Regions from separate parts of the Geodermatophilus maliterrae genome, predicted to be linked through region 1. Evidence: riboswitches for the same ligand, from Rfam matches in the RefSeq annotation. Region 1 holds a riboswitch; the other holds the start of a gene.
What was found. A riboswitch is a leader RNA that binds a small molecule or an ion and turns the genes downstream of it on or off. The one in region 1 is predicted to bind cyclic di-AMP.
Positions count from the first base shown of each region.

Region 2: linked by a shared signal. The riboswitch ahead of ABQ292_RS15335 (C40 family peptidase) and the one ahead of ABQ292_RS21765 (transglycosylase family protein) in region 1 are both predicted to bind cyclic di-AMP.

Region 1 covers NZ_JBFNXQ010000099.1:7,271-11,378, reverse strand. Annotated here, with positions in the region: gene treZ (malto-oligosyltrehalose trehalohydrolase) at 1-1,538, opposite strand, end outside; gene ABQ292_RS21765 (transglycosylase family protein) at 1,655-2,299, opposite strand; cyclic di-AMP (ydaO/yuaA leader) riboswitch at 2,303-2,432, opposite strand; gene treY (malto-oligosyltrehalose synthase) at 2,686-4,108, opposite strand, start outside.
Region 2 covers NZ_JBFNXQ010000048.1:30,778-34,885, forward strand. Annotated here, with positions in the region: gene ABQ292_RS15330 (M48 family metalloprotease) at 1-532, opposite strand, end outside; gene ABQ292_RS15335 (C40 family peptidase) at 671-1,756, opposite strand; cyclic di-AMP (ydaO/yuaA leader) riboswitch at 1,899-2,079, opposite strand; gene ABQ292_RS15340 (hypothetical protein) at 2,262-2,585, opposite strand; gene ABQ292_RS15345 (NlpC/P60 family protein) at 2,696-4,108, opposite strand, start outside.

The sequences.
Region 1 (4,108 bases):
AGGTCGGCGTCGGTGAGCTCCGGCTGGGCCCGGCGCAGGGCCAGCAGTGCCCGGTGCACGGCCAGCAGCTGCGCGTGCGGCTCCCGATGCGGCTCGGACCAGTCGAGCTTCGAGCGGGTGAAGGTCTCGGGGTCCTGCGGGTCGGGCACCTCGTCGGCGTCCCAGCCGTGCTCGGCGAACTCGCCCTTGCGGCCCTGCGCCGTCGCCCGGCCGATCTCCGGGTCGGTGTGGCTGGTGAAGAACTGCCACGGCGTCGAGGCGCCCCACTCCTCGCCCATGAACAGCATCGGGGTGAACGGGCTGGTCAGCACCAGCGTCGCACCGACGGCGAGCAGGCCGGGGGAGAGGGACGCCGAGACCCGGTCACCGACGGCGCGGTTGCCGATCTGGTCGTGGTCCTGCAGGTAGCCGAGGAACTTCCAGCCCGGCAGCCGCGCGGTGTCCACCGGCCGGCCGTGGTGGCGGCGGCGGAAGCTCGACCAGGCGCCGTCGTGGAAGAACGCGCCGGTCAGCGTCCTGGCCAGCCCGGCGAGCCCGGCGTCGGCGAAGTCGCGGTAGTAGCCCTGGCCCTCGCCGGTGAGCGTGGCGTGCAGCGCGTGGTGGAAGTCGTCGCTCCACTGCCCGGTCATGCCCAGGCCGCCGGCCGCTCGCGGGGTCACCGTGCGCGGGTCGTTGAGGTCGCTCTCGGCGATCAGCGTGAGCGGCCGGCCCTCGGCCACCGACAGCCGGTCGACCTCGCGGGCCAGCTCCTCGAGCACGTGGGTGGCCCGCTCGTCGACCAGCGCGTGGACGGCGTCGAGCCGCAGCCCGTCGACGTGCATGTCGCGCAGCCACATCAGCGCGTTGTCGACGATGTAGCGGCGGACCTCGTCGGAGTCCGGGCCCGACAGGTTGACCGACTCGCCCCAGGTGTTGGCGCCGCCCTCGGCGAAGATCGGCATGTAGAGGGGCAGGTAGTTCCCGGACGGGCCGAGGTGGTTGTAGACGACGTCCTGGACGACGCCGAGGCCGCGCTGGTGGCAGGCGTCGACGAAGCGCTGGTAGGCCGCCGGGCCGCCGTAGCTCTCCTGCACCGTGTACCAGAGGACGCCGTCGTAGCCCCAGTTGTGCGTGCCGTCGAAGCCGTTGACCGGCAGCAGCTCGACGAAGTCGACGCCGAGGTCGACCAGGTGGTCCAGCCGCGTGATCGCGGCGTCCAGCGTGCCCTCGGGGGTGAAGGTGCCGACGTGCACCTCGTAGACGACGCCGCCGGCCAGCGGGCGCCCGGTCCACGCACGGTCGCCCCACGCGTACGCGGCCGGGTCGAAGCGGCGGGAGAGGCCGTGCACGCCCTCGGGCTGGCGCCGCGAGCGCGGGTCGGGACGGGGGGTGTCGTCCTCGCCGAGCAGGTAGCCGTAGTCGGCCTCCGGTGCGGCCTCGACCTCGGCCCGCCACCAGCCGGCGTCGTCCCGGCGCATCTCGTGCACCGACCCGTCGACCTGCAGGCGGACCCGCTCGGGGACCGGCGCCCAGACGGCGAACTCGACGGGTGCGGACATGCAGGGGCCTCCAGGAGTCGGCGGGGTGACCGGGGAGGTGTGCCCACCCGGGTTGCGGTCAACCCCGGGGCGGTACGGCAGCCGGGGGGAGGAGCTCCCCCCGGCTGCCGTGCGGCTCACGGGAGCTGCAGCACCTGACCGACGTGGATGCGGTTCGGGTTGCCGACCGAGTCGCGGTTGGCCGCGAACAGCGCCCGCCAGCCCCCGTCGACGCCGTGCGCGTGGGCGATCCTGCCCAGCGTGTCACCGCGCTCGACGGTGTGGGAGTCGCCCCCGGCCTCCGCCGGAGCGGCGGCCGGAGCGGGAGCCGGAGCCGCCGCCGGGGCCGGGGCAGGGGCGGGCGCCGCGGCCGGGGCCGCGCCGGCCTCGGGCGCGGACGGGTCGAGGGCCTTGCCGCAGCTGGGCCAGGCACCCGGGCCCTGCACGTCGAGCGTGCGCTCGGCGACGGCGATCTGCTGCGCCTTGCTCGCCAGGTCGGCGCGCGGGGCGTGGTCGAGGCCGCCGAAGGCCGCCCAGGTGCTCTGGCTGAACTGCAGGCCGCCGTAGTAGCCGTTGCCGGTGTTGATGCTCCAGTTGCCACTGGACTCGCACTGGGCGACGGCGTCCCAGTCGTTGGGCGCGGCCGCGGAGGCCGGGCCGGCGAGGACGCCGATCGAGGTGGCCGCGATGCCGACGGTGACGGCGGTGCGGCGGGCCAGCGTGGCCATCCGCTGCGGCGTCGAGGCGCGCCGGCGACCGGTGACGGACGTGGACGAGGACATGGCTGTACTCCGATCCGCCGCCTGCGAGGTGAGCTGTCGGGTTCGGAGCGATCGGTGCCCCGGCCGCACGACGTGCGGCTTCACCCCGAGACGGTGCTGCCTGGCCCCCGTGGCACGGCGGCGACCGTCGAAGTGGGTCCCCCACCCCCGTCCTGGCGGTGCAGGAGGAACGGACGCCGACGGACGGGGTTGGGCGGATCGGCTCCGGCGCCCGGCTCTCTGTCGGCCGGGTGCGCGGGCAAAGGTAACGGCCGGGTCACGGCGGGGCACGTCGCGCCCCAGGGGTCCCGGGCGTGTCGGCCCGCGTCGGCCCGGAGGGCCGTCCGCGTCACCGCTGGTCACACCGCCGCGGGCGGGCGTCCTCCCGCGGCGGTGTGACCTCGACCTCAGTCGCGGACCAGCAGGGCCACCGGCAGCCGGGCCAGGAGCTCGCCCACCGGCGTGCCGCCGGCGTCGGAGACGACGCGCGCGCCGGTGAGGACGTCGCGCCAGGCGCCGGTCGGCAGGGCCAGCGCGGTGTCGCCCCAGCCGGCGGCGGCCAGGCCGACCGGCAGGCGGGTCGCCACGGTCACCGCGCCGTCCTGCCCCTCGGCGCCCCGGTCGAAGGCGACCACGTGACCGGCGGCCGACCCGGTGACCTCGACCGGGCGGTAGCCGGCGAACAGCTCCGGGGAGTCCCGGCGCAACCGCAGCACCCGGGAGACGACGAGCAGCTTGGCCGCGCCGGTGTCGTCGACGGGGGGCACCTCCCCGCCGTCGAGCCGGGCCAGCAGCTCCCGGCGCCGGTCGTAGTCGACCGGGCGGCGGTTGTCCGGGTCGACCAGCGAGCGGTCCTCCAGCTCGGTGCCCTGGTAGACGTCGGGGACGCCGGGCATCGTGAGCTGCAGCAGCTTCTGCGCCAGCGCGTTGGACCGCCCGGCCGGGCCGGTGCGGGCGACGAACTCCTCGACCTCGGCGTTGGTCGTCGCGTCGTCGTAGGCGGCGTCGACCAGTGCGTGCAGCCGGGTCTCGAACGCCTCGTCGACGTCGGTCCAGGTGGTCGAGGTGCCGGCCTCGCGGGCGGCCTTCTCGGCGTAGGCGTGCGCCCGCTCGCGCGCCAGCGGCCAGGCGCCCACCAGGTTCTGCCAGACCAGGTGGGCCAGCGGCCGGTCGGACAGCGGGTGCCGGGACAGCCACCGCCGCACGAGCTCCGCCCACTCGGTCGGCACCTCGGCGAGGACGGCCAGGCGGGCCCGGGTGTCCTCGCTGCGCTTGGTGTCGTGGGTGGTCAGCGTGGTCATCGACTCGGGCCTGCGCGCGACCCGGCGGCCCTGCGCCTCGTGGAACTCCTCGACCGTGCTGCCGAAGCGGGCCGGGTCGCCGCCCACCTCGTTGAGCACCACGAACCGCGCCCAGCGGTAGTAGGCGCTGTCCTCGACGCCCTTGGCCATCACCGGGCCGCTCGTCTGCTCGAAGCGGGTGGCCGCCTCGGTGCCGGCCTGCGACAGCACCGAGTGCAGCGCGTCCACGGCCGCGACCAGGTCGGGCCGGCGGTCCCGGACGGTGGACACCGCGGCGTCGAGGTGCCCGCGCCCGTCGGGCAGGTAGCTGCGGTAGACGCCGAAGGTGGCCAGCAGCTCGGCCAGCGCCTCGGTCTGCTGCGCGCGGTCGACGCCCGGCAGTTCGCCGATCACCCGCACCAGGCGGGCGACCTCCGAGCCGAGGATCCCGTCGGTCACCTCGCGCTTGCAGTCGTGGACCAGCTGCGCGTAGTCGACCTCGCGCCCGGACAGCTCGGTGTCCAGCGCGGTCAGCGCCGCCTCGCCGGCC
Region 2 (4,108 bases), on a different contig from region 1:
ACCAGGCGCCCGGCGCCCGCCGGGCCAGTGCGACCAGCACGAGCAGGCCGAGCGCGGTGAGGCCGGCGTCGATGGCCGTGGAGACGGCGACGTCGCGCAGCCACAGCGGCCACGAGCGGGTGGACAGGCCGTAGCGGTGCCGCACCACCTCGCCGTAGGCCGACACCGGCAGCGTGGCCAGCCGGCCGATCACGACCAGGGCGACCGTGCCGAGCAGCACCTGCCAGACCCAGCGCCCGCCGAGGGGGCGCGCGACCGCGGTCACCAGCCGGCTGCCCAGCCGGGTGAGACCCAGCAGGGCGGAGACGGTCAGCCCGAGCAGCAGGCCCGCCAGCGAGGCGGGGCGGATGTCGGCGGCGAGGGCCTCGGCCCGCCGGAGGGCCTCGGCCGGCAGCCCCGCGTCGGCGCTGACCGGCGTGGTGCCACCGGGCGGCGCGGGCAGCAGGGTCCACGGCGTGCGGACGGCGATGAGGACCACGAGCGCGGCACCGAGCACGGCCGCGACCAGCAGGGCGGCCCGGCGAGGGCTCACCCGGCCGATCCTAGGCGGCGTCGTCCGGGCTCCGGTCCCACCCCGTTCCGGACGGGGCGAGGGCCGGCGACCCGGGTGGGTCGCCGGCCCTCGCGCCCGGCCCCGCCCTGAGCGTTGTCGAGGGGGGCAGAGGGGTGTTCAGACGACGCGGCGGATGGCGGTGATGCCGCCCATGGAGTCGACCGACACGGCCTTCACCGGCTCGCTGGAGGTCGAGGCGTGCACCATCTGACCGTTGCCGATGTACATCGACACGTGGCTGACCGGGCTGTAGTAGAAGATCAGGTCACCCGGCTGCAGCTGCGACCGCGAGACGGCGGTGCCCATCTGCGACTGCATGCGGCTGGAGTGCGGGAGGCTGACCCCCGCCGCGGCGTAGGCGTACTGCGTCAGGCCGGAGCAGTCGAAGGCGTCCGGACCGCCGGCGCCCCAGACGTAGGCGTCGCCGACCTGCGCCAGCGCCGTCTGCACCGCCCCCTGGGCCGCGGTGCTCCCTCCACCGGCCGGAGCCGCGGCGGGGGCAGCCGGAGCCGCGGGGGCGGCGGGAGCTGCCGGAGCCGCGGGGGCGGCGGGAGCGGCCGGGGCCGCCGGGGCCGGGGCGCTCTGGCCGACCGTGCCGCCGGACTGCTGCGCGGCCAGGGCCCGCTGCGCGGCTGCCGCCGCCTCCTGCTGGGCGGCGGTCAGCGCGGCGACCTGCTCCTGGTAGTCGGCGATGTCGTCCTGGAGCCGCGCCTCCTGGGCGCTCAGGTCCTCCAGGGTGCGCTGCGCGTCGGCCTCGGCGGCCTCGGCGTCGGCCCGCGCCTGCGTGGCCGCGGCGGCGGCCTCACCGACCTCGGCCATGACGTCGGTGGTGTGGCCGGCGATCTGGTCGAGCACGGCCAGCCGGCTGACGAAGTCCTCGGCGGAGTCGCTGGTCATCAGCAGGTCCAGCTCGGGCATGGTGTCGCCGCCGGTGTAGGCGGTGCGGGCCACCTGCCGGATCTGCCCGTCGAGCGCGTCGAGCTCGGCCCGCGCGTCGGCGGCCGCCCGGTCGGCGTCGCCGACGGCGGTCCGCTGCTGGGCGAGCACCTCGCGGGCCTCGTTGACCTGCTCGGCGACGACCTCGAGCCGGTGACCGGCATCGGCGGCGAGCTGGGCGGCCTGCTCGGGACTGGTGGCCTGCTCGGGGTCGGCCGTCGCGGTACCGGGCAGCAGGGCCAGCACCAGGCTGGCGGTGGCGCCCACGAGCGCGACCCGGCCGAGACGGCGGAGCAGCGGGGGGCGGCGGTGCGGGCCGGCGACGGGACCGGCGGTACGGCGGGCGGTGGACTGTGCGCGCGCATGCCCCAGGGCAGGGCGGGGGGTCGCCACGGGCGGCGGCTCTCCGTTCTTCCTCAGCAACCGCCTACCGAGTTAGCTGACGGGTTCGGGCTGGGAAGACGTGCCCTATCTCCGTGCGCCGGAGGAGCTCCGGCGCACACGAGAACTCACCCCAGTGCTGCGGTGGGTCCCCGGCTCACCTCGCGCCCGCCCAGGGGCGGCGTCCGGTGACTCGGCGGTGTCCGGCCGAGGCCACCTCGCATCGGGTGACGACCACCCGGCCGAACGGCGGCCACAGTACGGACGTGATGCAGTTGTGACAAACGGGGGTCCCGGGAACTGTGGGAAGACGCACGGTGGACGATCCCGACACTCCGGGGCGTGGCGAGATGTCCACAGCGGCGCACGGTGTGTCCCCGTCCTGCCCGGCTCAGCCGGTGCGGCGACGCCCCGCCGGACGCCCGCCGCGCGACTCGTCCCGCCCGGCCGTCGAGGGCCGGTGGCGCAGCGGCGGCACCAGGCCGCCCTCGGCGAGGGCCCGGACGGCGCGCCGCTCGACGTCGTCGAACTCCACCACCACACCGGGTCGCGGGAGGACGACGTCGTCGGTCGTGCGGGCCGCCGGGACGGGGGGCACCGGCAGCAGCACGGGCTCGGTGTGCCGCTCCCCCGGCGGTGCGCCCAGCAGGGCGGTGACGACGCAGTCGGCGCAGCCGGCACCGCGCGCGGTGCACGTGTCGCAGTCGATGAGCATGGCCGTGTCCCTCCGGTGTCCCGGCCGCGCCGCCCGCTGCCGGGCCGCGGTCGGGACGGTCTCCCTGTCGGTTGTCGCGCACGTTAGGGACGACCACCGACAGTCCCGGCTCAGCCGCCCGCGTACTCCCAGTGCCAGGGCTCCTCGCGGCCGTTGCCCGGGTCGGCCCACGTCGGGTGCAGCCAGCCGAAGCGGCCGGCGTTGGCGACCATCCAGGCGTACTGCGGGGTGCCGAAGGTCTCGATGCCGCCGCACAGGTCCACCGCCAGGCCCCAGCCGTGGTTGCTGGTCCCGGGGACCGCCGCGAGCGCCGGCTTCTCGCCGTAGAGGCGCACCTGGCCGGCGTAGGTGCGGTAGGAGTCGGTGATGCAGACCGGCTCGCCGAAGGCGTCGGCGAACGCCTCGCTCATCGCCCGCCACGCCGCGGCCGCGTCGCAGCGCAGCGCGTGGCCGGCCACGCCCAGCGGGCACAGCGCGCTCGGCGGGATCAGGCCGTTGGGATAGCCGCCCCAGGAACGGCCGCCGGCGGAGCTCGGCGGGTACACGGGGTTGCCGCACTCGACCGGCAGTGCGCCCCCGGTCGGCCCGGGCGCCGGCTGCTCCGGCCGCGGCCCCAGGCTCGGCCGGCCGACGTGCAGCACCTGGTCGGCGGGCAACCGCCGGACGACGACCGCTCCGGCCCGGCCGTCGGCGGCCAGCATCGTCTGCCGGTCCAGGGCGATGCCGACGTGGCCCAGACCGGCCTCCGGCGTGCCGAGGAAGACCAGGTCCCCGGGCAGGACGTCGGCGAGGTCGACCGGCGTGGTGACGGCGTAGAGCCCGGCCTGGTCGTCGGGCAGGTCGACACCGGCGGCGCCGTAGACCGAGGAGACCAGCGAGCCGCAGTCCCAGGAGTCCGGGCCGGCCGTCCCCGGGGCGTAGGGCCTGCCCAGGGCGTCCATCGCCGCGGTGACCGCCGTGACCGTCTCCGCGGGCAGCACGAGCAGCGACGTCGGCTGGCGGGGCAGCTGCGCGGCACCCGGCTGGGCGCCCCCGTCGGCCGCGCCGACCGGCGCCAGCCCGGCCGGCAGGCCGGCCACCGGGTCGAGCAGGGCCGCCGCCGGCGGCGGCTGCACCCCTGCCGCGCCCAGCCGGTCGAGGTGGGCCCGCCAGTTGGCCGCCGTCTGCACGTCGACGTCGACCTGCTCCCGCTGCAGCTGGGCCAGCTGCCGGTCGACGTCGGCCAGCGCGGCGTCGAGCTCCGCGGTGACCGCGGCCGCGCTCGCCTCCAGGTCGGCCACCTCCCCGGCCAGCTCGTCGGCCCGGCCCCGCGCCTGGTCCAGCGCTGCGTCGGCGGCTCCCCGCTGGGCCAGCGCCGCCTGCCGCTGCCGCTCGGCCTCGCCCACCACCTCGGCGGTGTGCGCGTCGACCGCCTCGAGGTAGCCCAGCGCCGCGACGACGTCACCGGGGTCCCCGCCGGCGAGCAGGACGGTGAGGGGGGTGAGCGCGCCGCCGTCCCGGTAGGCCGCCGCGGCGTACTGCGC